DNA from 2 places in the Azospirillum sp. NS33 genome. Region 2 is predicted to be linked to the other one. Evidence: predicted binding sites of a transcription regulator. Region 2 holds the regulator's gene; the other holds the start of a gene.

Region 1 (8,814 bases), on a different contig from region 2:
CCGTTGGCCAGCGGCCCGTAGATGATGTAGCTGTGCCCGGTGACCCAGCCGACGTCGGCGGTGCACCAGTAGACCTCGCCGTCCTTGTAGTCGAAGACGTGCTGGTGGGTCAGCGAGGTGTAGACGAGGTAGCCGCCGGTGGTGTGCAGCACGCCCTTGGGCTTGCCGGTGGAGCCGGAGGTGTAGAGGATGAACAGGGGGTCTTCGGCGCTCATCTCCTCGGGCGGGCAGTCGGCGGAGACGCTCGCCGCCTCCTCGTGCAGCCAGACGTCGCGGCCGGGGGTGACGGCGACGTCGCCGCCGGTGTGCTTGACCACCAGCACGGTCTTCACCCCGGGGGCGCCGGCCACCGCCTTGTCGGCGTTGGCCTTCAGCGGCACCTTGCGGCCGCCGCGCAGGCCCTCGTCGGCGGTGATCAGGAAATGGCTGTCGCAGTCGACGATGCGGTCCTTCAGGCTGTCCGGCGAAAACCCGCCGAACACGACCGAGTGGATGGCGCCGATGCGCGTGCAGGCCAGCATGGCGTAGGCCGCCTCGGGGATCATCGGCAGGTAGATGGTGACACGGTCGCCCTTCTTGACCCCGTGCTTCTTCATCACGTTGGCCAGCCGGCAGACCTGCTCGTGCAGCTCCTTGTAGGTGATCGACTTGGACACCGAGGGGTCGTCGCCCTCGAAGATGATCGCGACCTGGTCGCCGCGCGTCGCCAGATGACGGTCGATGCAGTTGGCGGAGACGTTCAGCGTACCGTCGTAGAACCAGCGGATGTGAACATCCCCGGTGAAGTCCACGTCCTTGACCTTGGTGAACGGCTTGATCCAGTCGACGCGCTTGCCCTGCTCCGCCCAGAAGGATTCGGGGTCCGAGATCGACTGCTCGTAAAGGCGGGCGTAGGCGGCCTCGTCCACCCACGCGGCCTTGGCGACGTCGGGATGGACCGGGAAGAAACTGTTGGTGTCGGTCATTGGAACGCGTATCCCCCGCTTGACTTCTGGTTGGGCCTCTCGGGCGCTCGGGCTCGGCCGTGCGCCGCCCCGTTTGGCCGGCATTATCCACACAACCCACAGCCGCCACAAGTCGCTCGGGATGCCGCGATGGGGGGTGCGAGCGGTTGCCGGAGCGGATTTTGCTGCAGCGCACAGTGCGCAGGGCGGATGGGGCGCGGGTGCGGTGCGGCCGGCACTGCGGCAACGTGCCGCGGGGGCGGGGCGGTGGCCAGCGCCCCCGCCTCCCCCTACCACGACGGAGCCACACTCACTTAACACACCCTTAACCGAGCGGGCGTAGCGTGACCGTCGTTCGATGTCCTCTCAGCACGGCGTTCCATGACCACCAGCACCACCGCGGACGGCACCACCGGCGGGACCGACCTGGCCAGCCGGCTGACCCAGATGACCAACCGCACCAATTTGATGGTGATCGACGCGACGTTGAACGCGCTGCCGCCGGGCGGCCCGCTCAACGCGGCGGGCCGGTGCGACACCGCCGCCGCCGAGGTGCGGGCGCTGGCCAGGCGCATGCTGCGGGCCACCGCGGACCTGGCGGAGACCATCGAGGCCGGGGCCGAGCCCGCCTGACACGCCCGGGCGGAGCCGGCTATACACCCCGCGGGCGGAGCCCGTTAGAAACCGACGCGGGCGGAGCCCGCCAGACTCCGGCGAAGGCGGAGCCCGCCGGGCGAGGCCGCGCGGCGCGGCGGCCGGTCACCCGCCGGTGGGGCCACCGTCGAGCCCGGCCAGGGCGCAGATGTGGGACCATTCGGCGTCGCTGACCGGGCACACCGACAGCCGCGACTGGCGGACCAGCGCCATCCCTTGCAGCCGCGGATCGGCCTTGATCTGCTTCAGGGTCACCGGGGTCGCCACCGGCCGCACCGCCCTCACGTCGACCATGCCGAACCGCCCCGCCGCATCGGCGGGATCGGGGTAAAACTCCCGCACCACCTCGACCACCCCGACGATCTCGAGCCCCTCGTTCGAGTGGTAGAAGAACGCCTGGTCGCCGACCCTCATCGCCTTCAGGTTGTTGGCAGCCTGGTGGTTGCGCACGCCGTCCCAATGGGTGGTGCCGTCGGCGACCATGCGCTGCCAGGAATACTTGAACGGCTCCGACTTCACCAGCCAGCGCGCCATGCCACCGCTCCTCAGTCCTTGGGGTAGACGCGGCGCCACGCGCGGATCTCGACGCGCTCGAACAGTCCGGCCTTGGCGTAGGGATCGGCGGCAGCGAAGGCCTCGGCGGCGGCGCGGTCGGCGCACTCGACGATCAGCAGGCTGCCGACCATGCCGGTGGCGTCGTCGGACAGCAGCGGGCCGGCGACGCGGATGCGCTCGCGATGGGCCTCCAGGAACTCCAGATGGGCGGCGCGGTTGGTGGCGCGCACGTCGGCCGACCCGGCCTTGTCCGTGCAATGGAACATGAACAGCATGGGACCTCCCTCCCCTTTCGGATGGGTGACCCTAGCGCATGCCCCGGCGGCGGGGAAGCGGCGAGGACCGCCGCCCGGGTCAGCGCGTCAGCATGGCGCTGTCCTTGCCGCACATCACGAAGACCTTGGCGTAGACCTTGAGCAGCGCCTGGATCAGCCCGTCGACCGGGGCGCTGCGCAGCGCCCCGGGATGGGCCGGGTCGACGTGCAGCACGGCGCTGTCGGGGGTGTCGTTGAACCAGGCGAGCGCGTGGATGCGGTCGGGGCGGAGCGCGTCGGGAAACGCCGCGTCCATCAGCCAGAAGCACTCGAAGTTGCGGCAGGACGGCGGGCGCTCGTCGTAGATGGTGCAGCCCGTGCCGCGGTCGCAGGCCTCGCACCAGCGCGCCGCCGGCTTCTTGCGCTCGGGCACCCCCATCAGCTTGCAGCACAGGGTGCAACTGCCGCAGGTCCGCTCCGCCGCCGGTCGGGCGGCGGTGGCGGCGGTGATCTCGGTCCCGGCGCCGGGTTTCGTGTCGGTCATGATGTCCTTATCCCTCCTCCTCGCGGAACGGCCGCGAGAGCAGGCCACGGATGGTGTCGTCGAGGCTGGCGCCGTGGTTCAGGATGGCGTCCACGGCCCGGCAGATCGGCATGTCGACGCCCCGCCGCCCGGCGAGCGCCACCACCGCCCGGGCGGTGTAGACGCCTTCGGCCACCGACCGGCGCTCCTCCAGGATGGCGTCGAGCGCCCGCCCCTGCCCCAGCGCCGCCCCCAGCGACATGTTGCGCGACTGCAGACTGGAGCAGGTCAGCGTGAGGTCGCCGAGGCCGGACAGCCCCATCAGCGTCTCGGCCCGGCCCCCCAGGGCCACGGCCAGCCGGGTGATCTCGGCCAGGCCGCGGGTGATCAGGGCGGCGCGCGCGTTGTCGCCAAGGCGCCGCCCCTCCACCACCCCGCAGGCGATGGCCAGCACGTTCTTGACCGCGCCGCCGATCTGCGCGCCGACCAGGTCGTCGGTCAGGTAGGGGCGGAAGGTCAGGCTGCCCAGGGCGTCGAGCAGCCGGGCCCCCAGCGCGGCGTCGGCGCAGGCGAGCGTCACCGCCGTGGGCAGGCCGCGCGCCACCTCCCCGGCGAAGGTGGGGCCGGACAGCACGGCCAGCGGGGTGCCGGCCGGCAGGGCGGTGCCGACCGCCTCGGTCATCAGCGCGCCGCTGGCGATCTCGATCCCCTTGGCGCAGACCACCGCCGGCGCGCCGCCCTTCAGGTGCGGCGCCAGGGCGGCGGCGGCGGCGCGCAGGTGCTGCGCCGGCGCGACCAGCAGCACGGCGTCGCAGGTGGCGAGGTCCGCCAGATCGGCGGTCGCCCGGAGCGCGTCGGGAAGCGGCACGCCGGGCAGGTAGTCGGGGTTCTCGCGGCGCTGCGCGACGGCGTCGACCACCGCCGCCTCGCGGGCCCACAGCACCGTTTCCCGGCCGGCGCGCAGCGCCGCCAGCGCCAGGGCCGTGCCCCAGGCGCCGGCGCCGACGACGCCGACCCGCCGAACGCACTCCGTCATGGCCGTCCCTCCCCTTGTCCTCGCAGCCCCGGGCCGCCGTCCCGCCGGCTATGGATAGGCGAGCCGCCCGGGCTCCGCAAAACAAACCGGCGTCTCATGCGTTGTACCTCACAGTCCGCCGATCGTCCCGGGCGGACCGAAAGAACGGAGACACACATGCTGCACCGCAAAACCCTCACCGCCACCCTGGTCGCCGGCGCCCTGGCCACCGCGCTCGCCGGCTGCACCCAGACGGGCTCAGGCCAGCAGCAGGGCGGCTTCGGCAACACCGGCGGCGGCGCGCTGCTGGGGGCCCTGGGCGGCGCCGCGCTGGGCGCCCTGTCGGGCGACGACGCCGTCGACCAGCGCCAGCGCGCCCTCATCGGCGCCGGCATCGGTGCGCTGGCCGGCGGTGCGGCCGGCTACTATATGGACAGCCAGGAGCAGCAGCTCCGCCAGGAGCTGGCCGGCACGCCGGTCGCCGTGCAGCGCCAGCAGGAGACGATCGTCCTGACGGTGCCCAGCGGCGTCACCTTCGCCCACGATTCCGCGACCCTGTTGCCCCAGGCGCAGCAGTCGCTGAACGAGGTGGCGCGGGTGCTGTCCGCCAACCCGAAGACCACCATCGACATCATCGGCTTCACCGACGCCAGCGGCGCCGACACCTACAACAAGACCCTGTCGCAGCAGCGCGCCAGCGCCGTCGCCGACTTCCTGATCAGCCGCGGCGTGCAGCCCGCCCGCATCCTCACCGCCGGCATGGGCGAGGCCAACCCGGTCGCCGACAACACCACCGACGAAGGCCGGGCCATGAACCGCCGGGTCGAGATCCGGGTGAACCCCTTCGAGCAGCCGACGGCGTAGGCTCCGGGTCAGGCCTTGACCCCCGCCCCCACGTCGGGCCGGCCGAGGGCCGGTCGCGCCGTGGGGTCGAGGGGCCAGCGCGGGCGCGGCGCGAAGTCGAGCGGGTCGGTCTGGCCGAGGCGCAGCCGCTCGACACCGGCCCACGCGATCATCGCCGCGTTGTCGGTGCACAGCCGCAGCGGCGGCGCCACGAAGGGCAGGCCCTCCGCCGCCGCCAGCTCCGCCAGTCGGGCCCGCAGGGCACGGTTGGCGGCGACGCCGCCGGCCACCACCAGGACCCCGCCCTGGGGATGCGCCTCGCGGAACAGGCGGATGGCGCGGCGGCAGCGGTCGGCCATCACGTCGGTCACCGCCGCCTGGAAGCCGGCCGCGAGATCGCCGCGGTCGGCATCGCTCAGCGGGCCGGGCAGCTCCTCCACCGTGCGGCGCACCGCCGCCTTGAGGCCGGAGAACGAGAAGTCGCAGCCCGGCCGGCCGAGCATCGGCCTGGGGAAGGCGAAGCGGCCGGGATCGCCGGCGGCGGCGGCGGCCTCGACCCGCGGCCCGCCGGGGTAGCCGAGGCCGATCAGCTTGGCGGTCTTGTCGAACGCCTCGCCCACCGCGTCGTCGATGGTGGTGCCGAGGCGGCGGTAGCGCCCCACCCCCTCGACCATCAGCAGCTGGCAGTGCCCGCCCGACACCAGCAGCAGGAGGTAGGGGAACGCCACCCCGTCGGTGAGCCGGGCCGTGAGGGCGTGGCCCTCCAGGTGGTTGACGGCGATGAAGGGGAGATCGCGGGCGGCGCAGATGGCCTTGGCGGTCAGCACGCCGACGATGACCCCGCCGATCAGCCCGGGCCCGCCGGTCGCCGCCACCGCGTCCAGGTCGCCCAGCCCGACCCCGGCCTCGTCCAGGGCGCGGCGGATCAGCCCGTCCAGGTGGTCGAGGTGGGCGCGCGCCGCCACCTCCGGCACGACGCCGCCATAGGGCGTGTGGTCGGCGATCTGCGACAGAACCACGTCGGCGCGGATGGCGCGGGCGTCGGTGACCACCGCCGCGGCGGTCTCGTCGCAGCTGGTTTCGATGCCGAGAACGATCATGGCGGCACACTAGCGGTTTTCCGGAGGGCTGGTATAGGGTCTTGCCGGCGGCCGCGGAGGGCAGGAGACGATGAACAAGGGGGTTCCGGCCAGCGACGCCGCGATCCGCTATTACGACGCCGAGTTCCCGTCCCTGGAGGACGGCGAGGTCCGGGCCGAGGTGGTGGCCCGCCTCGCCCGCCTCACCGTCCTCGGCGACATCGCCTTCTACAAGGACGCGGCCCGCACCGAGGTGGCCCGGCGGGCGGCCGTGGCGGCGCGCCCCGGACCGGTGGTGGAGGTCGGTTGCGGCACCGGCCGGCTCGCCATCCCGTTGGCCCGGGCGGGGCTGGAGGTCTACGCCGTCGACGTGTCGCCGGCCATGCTGGACCAACTCCGCGCCAAGCTGGCCCGCGAGGACGCGGCGGTTCGGGCGCGCGTCCACGTGGTGTGCCAGGACGCCGCCGCCCTCGACCTGCCGCGCCGCGACCTCGTCTTCGCGGCCATGCCGTTCAACGTCCTGATGCTGATCCCGGAGGCCGACGCCCAGCGGCGCACCCTGGCGGCGCTGGGCGCCCACATGGCGCCCGGCGGGGTGCTCGCGCTGGATCTGATGAACCCGCTGCTGCTGCCGGCCGCGGCGCAGACCCGGCCGGCGATCTCCGAGCCGCGGCGCAACCCGGTCACCGGCAACAGCTACGTCCGGCACTCCATGCACGGCGCCGTGGACGCCGACCAGCGCCAGCGGATCTACGGCGTGTACGAGGAGATGCTCGAGGACGGGCGCATCGTCGTGGCCGAGTACGGGTTCCACTGGCGGATGGTGTTCCGCGACGACATCGCCACGATGCTGGCCGACGCCGGATTCACGGTCGAGCGCATCGCCGGCGATTTCGAGGATTCCGACTGGTCGACGGCCAGCCGCCGCATCGTCGTCACCGCGCGCCGGGCCTGACCGCGGGCCACACGCCACACGCCACCGGCGCGGCCCTATCCGAAGACGCCGTACACGCGCAGGATATAGGCCAAGGCGGCGACAAGGGCGAGCAACCCACCCACCGTCGCCACCGCCAGGACGGCTTCGGCCGAGGCCGCGGTCCGGTCCGGGCGGTCCGTCTCCCCTTGCCGGGGCGCGTCGTCCCGGTCCGCACCGCGCCGCGCCGGGCCGGGCCAGTCCGCCGTCGGCCGGTCGCGATGCGGTGGCGGGTCCGCGGTCATGCCGGCATGTCCCGCAGCGCCTGGGCCAGGAAGAGCAGGCCGGACAGCAGGGCGAACAGCCCGGCCAGGGTCGCGAACTCCAGCACCACCTCGGCCAGCCACAGGTCGGCACCCCCGTCCTCGGCCAGCATCCTGTGGACGTCCTGTCTCCCCTCGCCCATCGGCGTCCCCCTCCGGCTGGCCGGACGCGGGGTCCGGGCGATGTGACGTAATTTCATAAAATTGTATACATCTCCTGGGTCGCGGGCTGTGACGGCGGTCACACGGGCACCGATTTTTCCGCCGCGCGGACCGGGCGCTCACCGCGGCCCCCACCGCGCCGCGCTCCGCCCCTGACGAGGCGATCTTTTTTCACGCCTTATCAATATGTTGTCTGTTTTCGAGGCAGGCTGGCGCGGCACCGGCGCGGATTTCGGCACACGACGCCCTTGAATCCGCCTCGGTACTCCATTAGCTGTCTGGCACTCACCGGGGCAGAGTGCTAACACCACCCGCCACCCGGCTCTGCATTCCTTAAAGCGCCTTAGTTCACCCAGGAGGCAAGCATCATGAAGTTCCGTCCGCTGCACGACCGCGTCGTCGTCAAGCGTCTGGAGTCCGACACCAAGACCAAGGGCGGGATCATCATCCCCGACACCGCCAAGGAGAAGCCGCAGGAAGGCGAGATCGTCGCCGTCGGCCCGGGCGCCCGCGACGAGAGCGGCAAGGTGGTCGCGCTCGACGTCAAGGCTGGCGACCGCATCCTGTTCGGCAAGTGGTCCGGTACCGAGGTGAAGATCGACGGCGAGGATTTCCTGATCATGAAGGAATCCGACGTCATGGGCATCATCGAGGCCTGAGTCGCCTCTGCTGTTCCTGACCGTCCAACCGACTGAAGAATTCAAAGGAATCGAGCAATGGCTGCCAAGGACGTCAAGTTCTCCACCGCCGCCCGTGACAAGATGCTGCGCGGCGTGGACATCCTGGCCGACGCTGTGAAGGTGACGCTGGGCCCGAAGGGCCGCAACGTGGTCATCGAGAAGTCGTTCGGCGCCCCGCGCATCACCAAGGACGGCGTCACCGTCGCCAAGGAGATCGAGCTCGCCGACAAGTTCGAGAACATGGGCGCCCAGATGGTGCGTGAGGTCGCGTCGAAGACGAACGACCTGGCCGGCGACGGCACCACCACGGCGACCGTTCTCGCCCAGGCCATCGTCCGCGAGGGCGTCAAGGCGGTGGCCGCCGGCATGAACCCGATGGACCTGAAGCGCGGCGTCGACATGGCGGTCGAGGCCGTGGTCAACGACATCAAGGCGCGCGCCAAGAAGGTCACCACCAACGCCGAGATCGCCCAGGTGGGCACCATCTCCGCCAACGGCGAGGCCGACATCGGCGCGATGATCGCCCAGGCCATGGAGAAGGTCGGCAACGAGGGCGTCATCACGGTCGAGGAGGCCAAGTCGCTCGAGACCGAGCTCGAGGTCGTCGAGGGCATGCAGTTCGACCGCGGCTACCTCAGCCCGTACTTCATCACCAACGCCGACAAGATGATCGCGGATCTCGAGAACCCGTTCATCCTGCTGCACGAGAAGAAGCTGTCGGGCCTGCAGGCGCTGCTGCCGGTGCTGGAGACGGTGGTGCAGTCGTCGCGTCCGCTGCTGATCATCGCCGAGGACGTCGAGGGCGAGGCCCTGGCCACCCTGGTGGTCAACAAGCTGCGCGGCGGCCTCAAGGTCGCGGCCGTGAAGGC
Region 2 (8,814 bases):
CGGCCCACGGCTTCGCCTGGCGCGATCCCGGCGCCGCGGAGAAGCGGGCGCTGCTGGCCGACCTCGCCGGCCTGGCGGCCGGGCACGGCATGACCTTGACCGTGTGCACCCAGCCCGACCTGCTGGACGGCAGCGGCGCGGCGCCGGCGCGCTGCGTCGACGCCGCGCGGCTCGCCGACGTGGCCGGTCGCCCGCTCGCCGCGCGCACCCGCGGCAACCGTCCGGGATGCCTGTGCGCGGAAAGCCGGGACATCGGCGCCTACGACACCTGTCCGCACGGGTGCGTCTACTGCTACGCGGTGGCCGACCGGGCGCGCGCGGCGGCGCGGTTCAAGGCGCACGACCCGGCCGGGGCGTTCCTCTTCACCCCGCCGCCGCGGTGAGGCCGGCGGTCAGGCGCGGGTGTCGACGCGCTGCCCGCCGCTCTCCTCGGCGCCGCCCTTGGCGACGCCGACCATCGCCTCGCGCAGCAGCCGGCCATGGATGGTGTAGCCCGACTGGAGGACCTGGACGATGGTGCCGGCGGGATGGCCGGTGTTCTCGATCTCGAACATCACCTGGTGGAAGTTCGGGTCGAACACCTCGCCCTGGGGCTCCAGCTTGCGGATGCCGGCGCGTTCGAAGGCGGCCAGCAGCTGGCGCTCCGTGGCTTCGACGCCGACCGCCAGCCCTTTGAGCATCTCGTCGTGCTCGCGCCCCTCGGGCGGCACCGCGTCCAGCGCCCGGCGCAGGTTGTCGGCCACGCTCACCAGCTCCTTGGCAAAGCTCGACACCGCGAACTTCGTCGCGTCTTCGCGCTCGCGCTGGGCCCGGCGGCGGGTGTTCTCGGCTTCGGCCATGGCGCGCAGCACCTGGTCCTTGAGACCGGCCACCTCGGCCTCGAGGCCGGCGATGCGCTCCGCCGGCCCCGCGGCGGGCGCCGCACCGGTGTCGGCGGACGGCGCCGGCGAGTCCGTGCCGGCGGTGTCGGCGGACGGGCCGTTGCTTCCGATGTCGGCGTCGGTGGGCTTCTTGTCGGGGTCGCTCATGATGTCTCTCAGGTCAGGTGTTGCGCGTGTGCGGTCGAAGGAAAGGGGGTGGGCGGCGGTGCCCTAGCCGACGAGGCGGCCGATCACCTTGGCCGTGTAGTCCACCAGCGGAATGATGCGGGCGTAGTTGATGCGGGTCGGGCCGATCACGCCGATGGCGCCGATCACGTGGTCGCGGCTGTTCTGGAACGGGGAGATGATCAGCGAGCAGCCGGTGTGGCCGAACAGCACGTTCTCCGCCCCGATGAAGATCTGCACCCCGTCGCCCTTGCCGGTGGCGTCGATCAGCCGCAGCATCGCCTCCTTGGTCTCCAGCGCCTCGAACAGGGTGCGCACCCGCTCCAGGTCGGAGAGCGCGGTCACGTCCTGCAGCAGCCGCGACTGGCCGCGGACGATCAGCTGGCCGTCGCCGCGGCTGCCGGCCCAGGTCGCCAGGCCGGCCTCGACGACGCGGCGCGACAGTTCGTCCAGCTCGGTGCGCTGGCTCTCGATCTCGGTTCGGACCTCCTGGCGGGCCTCGTCCAGGGTGCGCCCGACCAGCTTGGCGGTGAGGTAGTTGGAGGCCATGCGCAGGGTCGAGCCGGGCAGCCCCATGGGCACCTCGACCACCCGGTTCTCCACCAGGCCGTCTTCGTTGACCAGCACCACCAGGGCGCGGCCGGGACCCAGGGAGACGAACTCGATGTGCTTGAGCGGCCGGTCGGTCTTGGGCGCCAGCACCAGGCCGGCGCAGTGCGACAGGCCCGACAGCATGGACGAGGCCTCCGCCAGGGCGTCGGGCAGGGAGCGCCCGGCGGCGTGGCACTTGGCCTCGATGGCCTCGCGCTCGTCCTCGGCCAGGGAGCCGATCTCCAGCAGACCGTCGACGAACAGGCGCAAGCCGGCGTCGGTGGGGATGCGCCCGGCCGAGGCATGGGGGGCGTAGAGCAGCCCCTGCTCCTCCAGATCCGCCATGACGTTGCGGATGGTGGCCGGCGACAGGCTCACGCCGAGCCGGCGCGAAATCGTGCGCGAGCCCACGGGCTCGCCCGACTCCACATAGGCGTCGACGATGAGCCGGAAGATCTCGCGCGATCGCTGGTTCAACTCGCTGATCATGGTGCCTGCCGCATCCCCGGGCGCGCCACGCACCGCCCGGGCGGGCGGTCCGTCGCGCGGCTTCCGAATTTAGGCAGAAGCGGTAAACGAATCAATGCGGGCGGGCCACCGGGCGCGGTGGCATCCGGCAGGACGCGCCGCGCCGCTGGACGCCGGCCCCGCCGAGGGGATAGCTTGCCGGCCCGTCAACAACCCGCCTGGACCCCCCGCCATGCGCCCCTCCGGCCGTGCCACCGACCAGCTCCGCCCCGTCTCCCTGGAGCCCGGCTTCTCCAAGTACGCCGAAGGCTCCTGCCTCGTCCGCTTCGGCGACACCCACGTGCTGTGCACCGCCAGCGTCGACGACGGGGTGCCGCGCTTCCTCAAGAACACCGGCCTGGGCTGGGTGACCGCGGAGTACGGCATGCTGCCGCGCTCCACCCATTCGCGCACCGACCGCGAGGCGGCGCGGGGCCGCCAGACCGGACGCACACAGGAGATCCAGCGGCTGATCGGCCGCGCCCTGCGCGCCGTCACCGACCGCGCCGCCATGGGCGAGGTGCAGATCAAGGTGGACTGCGACGTGCTGCAGGCCGACGGCGGCACCCGCACCGCCGCCATCACCGGCAGCTACGTGGCGCTGCACCTCGCCTTCCAGCACCTGATGCAGATCGGCGCGGTCAAGCGCATGCCGCTGACCGACAGCGTGGCGGCGGTGTCGTGCGGCCTGTTCAAGCAGACCGCGGTGCTCGATCTCGACTACGCCGAGGATTCCAACGCCCAGGCCGACGCCAACTTCGTTCTCACCGGCCGCGGCGGCATCGTCGAAATCCAGGGCACGGCGGAGGAGAAGCCGTTTTCCGAGGCCGAGTTCCAGGCGTTGATGGCGCTCGCCCGCCGGGGCGTGGCCGAGCTGACGGCGCTGCAGACGGCGGCGCTCGGCGGCTGATGGCCGCATCCCGACCGCCGACCACACCGTGGCGCCCCGCCGCGCGCCACCCAACCGACGAGGAGGGACGCCGCTTGACCGACACCGCCGCGCCGCGCCGCTTCAGCGGCGACACCCTGGTCATCGCCAGCCACAACCCGGGCAAGGTGCGCGAGATCGCCGCCCTGCTCGGCCCCTACGTGAGGCACTTCCCGTCCTGCGTCGAGGTCGGCCTGCCCGAGCCGGAGGAAACCGGGGACAGTTTCGTTGCGAATGCGGAACTGAAGGCCCGCGCCGCCGCGGCGGCCGGGCACATCGCGCTCGCCGATGACAGCGGGCTGGCGGTGTCGGCGCTGGGCGGGGCGCCCGGCATCTACTCGGCCCGGTGGGCCGGGCCGGCCAAGGACTTCCGCACCGCCATGGAGCGGGTGGAATCCGGGCTGGCCGGCGCCGCCGACCGCTCCGCCCATTTCGTTTGCGCGCTGGCCCTCGCCTGGCCCGACGGGCACGTCGAGACGGTCGAGGGCCGCGTCGACGGAACCCTGGTCTGGCCGCCGCGGGGCGAGCATGGTTTCGGTTACGATCCGATGTTCGTTCCGGATGGCCACACCATCACCTTCGGCGAGATGGACCCGGCGGACAAGCATCGGATCAGCCACCGCGCCGACGCCTTCCGCCAGTTGGTGGAGCGATGCTTCCGATGACCGCCGATCCCGGCTTCGGGATCTATGTCCACTGGCCGTTCTGCCTGGCGAAGTGCCCTTACTGCGACTTCAACAGCCACGTGCGGGCGCAGGTCGATCACCCGCGGTGGCGCGACGCGCTGCTCCGCGAACTTGATCATTACGCTAGCGTAACAAGTGATCGGCGGGTCACCTCGGTGTTCTTCGGCGGAGGCACGCCGTCGCTGATGGAGCCGGCGACCACGGCCGCCGTCCTCGACCGCATCGCCGCGCGCTGGCCGGTGGCCGAGGGGATCGAAGTGTCGCTGGAGGCCAACCCCACCTCGGTCGAGGCCGAGCGTTTCCGCGCCTTCCGCAGCGCCGGGGTCAACCGTGTGTCGTTGGGCATCCAGTCCCTCGAGGACTCGGCGCTGCAGGCCCTCGGCCGCCGCCACAGCGCCGCCGAGGCCGAACGGGCGATCGCGCTGGCAGCCGGAACGTTCGATCGTTTTTCTTTCGATCTGATCTATGCCCGCCCCGGCCAGAGCCTGGCCGCGTGGGAGGCCGAGCTCGGCCGTGCGCTCGGCCATGCGGTGGGCCACCTCTCGCTCTACCAACTCACCATCGAGGAGGGCACGGCCTTCCATCCGCTGCACGCGCGGGGCGAGCTGGTGCTGCCCGACGACGACGCGGCCGGCGCCCTCTACGAGACGACCCAGGCCCTCCTCGACGCCGCCGGACTGCCGGCCTACGAGATCTCCAACCACGCCCGTCCCGGCGAGGAATCCCGCCACAACCTGACCTACTGGCGCTACGGCGACTATGTCGGGGTCGGGCCGGGCGCCCACGGGCGCCTCACCCTCGGCGGGGAGAAGCGCGCCACCCGCGCCCACCGGGCCCCCGAGGTGTGGCTGGAGCGCGTGGCCCGCCACGGCCACGGCGCCCACGCGCCGCTGCCGGTCGCGCCGGCCGAGCGCGGCACGGAACTCCTCATGATGGGGCTGCGCCTCGCCGAGGGCGTCGCGCTTGACCGGCTGATCCAGGAAACCGGCCGCGACATCGACGCGCTGGTCGACACGGCCGCGCTCCGCCGGCTGATCGACGGCGGGTTCCTGGAACGGGACGGGGCCAGCCTGCGCGCCACCGCCGCCGGCCGCCAGCGCCTCAACGCCGTTCTCGGCGCCCTGCTGGGGTAAGGGCGGCACGCCGGCCCGGCCGCCGCACGGGCGGCCGGGCCCGCGGCGGCGGCGTCACTGGCCCAGCGTCTCGAAGCTGCGCGGCGCCGGGTCGAGCACGCGGGGGCCGGCCGGGGTGATCTCCAGCACCGCCAGGCCGCGCTCGACCAGGCCGGTGGGGTTCAGGCGGAACAGCCCGTCGACCCCGCCGAAGCCGGCGGAATCGGTCAGGGTGGACCGGGAGAAGGGCTGGAGGGTGCCCATCCGGGTCAGCGCCGCCGCCAGCGCGGTGGCGTCGTAGGACAGGGTGGCGAGGCGCGGCGGCTCCCTGCCGTAGGCCTGGCGGAACCGTGCCTCGAAGGCACGGCGCTGCTCCGGCTCCGGCGCCGCGTACCAGGCGCCGACCAGGGCCGGCTCGTCGCCCGTGCCGGGCTCGTCCCACAGGCCGGTGCCGAGGAACTGCAGGGGCTGGGCGGCCACCCCGGCGCCGCGCAGGGCGGCCGCCAGGGCCTTGACCCGCGGGCCGCCCTCGGCGATCAGCACCGCCTGGGGCTGCGCCGGCGACTGCGCCACCTGGCGGGCGAGCGTGGCGAAATCGTTGAGGCCCGGAGCGTAGCGCTCGATCTGCACGATCTGGCCGCCGAACCGCCCGGCGGCCGCCTGCACCGCGTTGGCCACGGCGTCGCCATAGGCGTCGGTGGGGGCGAGCACGCCGAACCGGGTCATCCCCCGCGAGCGGGCGAAGCCGATCACGCGGGTCACCTGGTCGGCCGGGACGAGGCCCATGACGAAGGTGCCCGGCCCCGACTGGGTCCAGTCCGTCGTGAAGGCGACGACGTCCACGCCGGCCGACGCCGCGATGGGGCGGACCGCGGCCACGCCCTGGGCGAACAGCGGCCCGAGGATCAGCCGCGCCCCCTCGGCCACGGCGACCCGGGCGGCCTCGGCGGCGCCCTGGGGCGTCCCCTTGGTGTCGCGCGGCAGCAGCTCGAAGCGGTCGCCGGCGCCCTCGAACAGGGCGAGCTGGGCCGCCTCCAGCATCGGCTGGCCGATCGCCGCGCTGGGGCCGGACAGGGGCAGCAGCAGCGCCACCTTCACCCGCTGCGCCGCGGGCGGAACCGCCTGTGCAGGTTGGGGTTGCGGCCCTTGTGCCGCCGGCGGCTGGCCCGTTACAGTCGGGGCGCATGCGGCGAGCGCGAGCGCCGCCGCCACCCACAGGACGCGGACGCTCGCCAAGCCGCGCGAACGAGAGAGAGGTGTCGCCGATCGTGCCACCGAAAGTCTCCACTCCAGGTCGGGCGCCCCGCGCCGCTCAAGGTCCGGCTGAAGGTAGCGACGCCGGGCCAACAAGTAAACTCGCGCCCGGCCTCTATCTTGTCGCCACCCCCATCGGGAACGCCGCCGACATCACCCTGCGCGCGCTCGACACCCTGCGCCGCGCCGACGCCGTGGCCTGCGAGGACACGCGGGTCACGGGCAAGCTGATGACCATCCACGCGGTCACCACGCCGCTGGTTTCCTACCACGAGCACAACGCCGCGCGGATGCGCCCGGCGCTGATCGCCCGCATGGCCGCCGGCGAGGCGGTGGCGCTGGTGTCCGACGCCGGCACGCCCCTGGTGTCCGACCCCGGCTACAAGCTGGTGCGCGCCTGCGTCGAGGCCGGCGTGCCGGTGACCGCCCTGCCCGGCCCCTCGGCGCCGCTGACCGCGCTGGTGCTGTCCGGGCTGCCCAGCGACCGGTTCCTGTTCGCCGGATTCCTGCCCAACAAAGAGGCGGCGCGGCGGGCCACGCTGGGCGAGCTGCGCGGCGTGCCGGCGACCCTGCTGTTCTTCGAATCCGCCAACCGCCTGGAGGCGTCGCTGGCCGACATGGCGGATCTGCTGGGCCCGCGCGAGGCCGCCGTCGCGCGCGAGCTGACCAAGCTCTACGAGGAGGTGCGGCGCGGCCCGCTGCCCGAGCTGGCCGCCCATTACGCCGCGGCCGGCCCGCCGCGCGGCGAGGTGGTGGTGGTGGTGGCGCCGCCCGGCGACGAGCAGGCGCCGGACGAGGCCGACGTCGACGCCGCCCTGGCCGAGGCGCTGGGCCGGCTGTCGGTGCGCGACGCCGCGGCGGAGGTGGCGGTGCGCACCGGGCGGCCGCGGCGCGCCGTCTACGCCCGCGCCCTGGAACTGGCGCGCGGAGACCGCCGGTGACCCCGCCCGACGCGGAGGTGCGGCGCCGCACCGAAGCGTACGGACGCTTCGCGGAATCCCTGTGCCGGCTGTCCCTGCGGGTGCGGGGGTACCGCATTCTGGCGGAGCGCCTGCGCACGCCGCTGGGCGAGATCGACATCGTCGCAAGGCGCGGCGCCACCCTGGCGGTGGTCGAGGTCAAGGCGCGCGCCGACTGGGCGACCGCCAGCGAGGCGGTCAGCGCCCGCCAGCGCGGCCGGCTGGCGCGGGCGGCCCACGCCTACCTCGCGGCCAACCCGCAATACGCCGGCTTGACCTTGCGCTTCGACGTGATGCTGGTTACCCCTTGGGCCTGGCCGCGCCACCTGCGCGACGCCTGGAGGATCACCTGACGGGCGCCGGGACGGCGGCCCTTGGCTTTGCATGAGGCGGCATCCCGACGGCGGGAGCCGCTGGAAAAGGACACACCGTTGACGAGCCTCGCCGACGCCCGCGAGACCCTGCGCCGCATCGGTGCCCAGCCCGACGACGCCATCGATCTGGCCGAGGCGGCGCTGGCGCTGGGCGCGCTGGAGCGCCCCCAGGTGCCGCTGGACCGCTACCGTCGGCACCTCGCGGCCCTGGCCCGGGACATGGCCGACCGCCACGACCCCGCCGCCGACGGCCTGGACCGCCGGGTCGCCGCGCTGCACGCGGTGCTGGTGGAGCGCCACGGCTATGTCGGCGACACCGAGAGCTACGACGATCTCCAGAACGCCAACCTGCTGCGCGTCATCGACCGCCGGCGCGGCCTGCCGGTGGCGCTTGGCATCCTCTGGCTGCACGCCGCGCGCTCCATGGGGTGGGCGATCGTCGGCCTCAACTTCCCCGGCCATTTCCTCGTGCGCCTGGACTGCGAGGGGGAGCGGGCCATCCTCGACCCCTTCAACGACGGCCGCACGCGCACCGTGGTGGACCTGCGCGACCTGCTCAAGGCCAGCGCCGGCAACGCCGCGGAGCTGGAGCCGGCGCACTACGCCGCCGTCGGCAACCGCGACATCCTGCTGCGCCTCCAGAACAACCTGAAGCTTCGCCACCTCTCCGCGAACGCCGTGCCCGAGGCCATCGCCGTGCTGGCCGGCATGCGCCTGTTCGCCCCGGACGAGCCGGCGCTGTGGCGCGAGACCGGCCTGCTGGAGGCCCACCAGGGCAACGTCGAGGCGGCCATCGGAGCGCTGGAGACGTTCCTGCGCCTGGCCGACAACGACCGCCAGCTCCACCAGGCGGCGATGCTGATCCAGCAGCTCAAGACCCGCCTGGACTGAACCGACCAGGTCCCACCGGAGACACCCCGCCATGAGTCCCGCCCCCAAGAGCCTCGCCGTCGCCTTCCAGATGGACCCGATCGAGTCCATCAACATCGACACCGATTCCAGCTTCATGATGGCGCTGGAGGCGCAGACGCGCGGACACCGCCTGTTCCACTACCACCCGCGCGACCTGGCGCTGACCGGCAACCGCCTGCGTGCGCGGGTGCGGACCATGACGGTGGAGCGCACCCGCGGCGCCCATCACACCCTGGGCGAACCGCGGCTGGCGGACCTGGCGGAGATGGACGTGGTGCTGATGCGCCAGGACCCGCCCTTCGACATGGCCTACATCACGGCCACCCACATGCTGGAGCACCTGCAGCCCGGCGTGCTGGTGCTGAACGACCCCAAGGCGGTGCGCAACGCGCCGGAGAAGCTGTTCGTCACCCATTTTCCCGACCTGATGCCGCCGACGCTGATC

What was found. Region 2 encodes HrcA, which represses chaperone genes, less so after heat shock. Its sites were predicted from a motif close to GTTAGCACTCNCCNNNGGNGAGTGCTAAC; they were not measured.
Region 1: a site for HrcA is predicted at 7,543-7,571, ahead of groES (co-chaperone GroES). Genes of this name have one in related genera too.

Annotation. Positions count from the first base shown of each region.
Region 1 is NZ_BAAKJB010000024.1:80,179-88,992, forward strand. It holds gene acs (acetate--CoA ligase) at 1-965, opposite strand, end outside; gene AC6H2I_RS20465 (hypothetical protein) at 1,326-1,577, shown strand; gene AC6H2I_RS20470 (EVE domain-containing protein) at 1,704-2,132, opposite strand; gene AC6H2I_RS20475 (YciI family protein) at 2,144-2,428, opposite strand; gene AC6H2I_RS20480 (hypothetical protein) at 2,508-2,951, opposite strand; gene AC6H2I_RS20485 (NAD(P)H-dependent glycerol-3-phosphate dehydrogenase) at 2,959-3,966, opposite strand; gene AC6H2I_RS20490 (YiaD family glycine zipper/OmpA-like lipoprotein) at 4,123-4,809, shown strand; gene tsaD (tRNA (adenosine(37)-N6)-threonylcarbamoyltransferase complex transferase subunit TsaD) at 4,818-5,888, opposite strand; gene AC6H2I_RS20500 (class I SAM-dependent methyltransferase) at 5,959-6,822, shown strand; gene AC6H2I_RS20505 (hypothetical protein) at 6,858-7,085, opposite strand; gene AC6H2I_RS20510 (hypothetical protein) at 7,082-7,246, opposite strand; gene groES (co-chaperone GroES) at 7,634-7,924, shown strand; gene groL (chaperonin GroEL) at 7,982-8,814, shown strand, end outside.
Region 2 is NZ_BAAKJB010000001.1:228,432-237,245, forward strand. It holds gene AC6H2I_RS01055 (DUF1848 domain-containing protein) at 1-383, shown strand, start outside; gene grpE (nucleotide exchange factor GrpE) at 393-1,028, opposite strand; gene hrcA (heat-inducible transcriptional repressor HrcA) at 1,092-2,126, opposite strand; gene rph (ribonuclease PH) at 2,338-3,054, shown strand; gene rdgB (RdgB/HAM1 family non-canonical purine NTP pyrophosphatase) at 3,129-3,737, shown strand; gene hemW (radical SAM family heme chaperone HemW) at 3,734-4,891, shown strand; gene AC6H2I_RS01085 (penicillin-binding protein activator) at 4,946-5,968, opposite strand; gene rsmI (16S rRNA (cytidine(1402)-2'-O)-methyltransferase) at 6,139-7,065, shown strand; gene AC6H2I_RS01095 (YraN family protein) at 7,062-7,436, shown strand; gene AC6H2I_RS01100 (SirB1 family protein) at 7,515-8,348, shown strand; gene gshB (glutathione synthase) at 8,380-8,814, shown strand, end outside.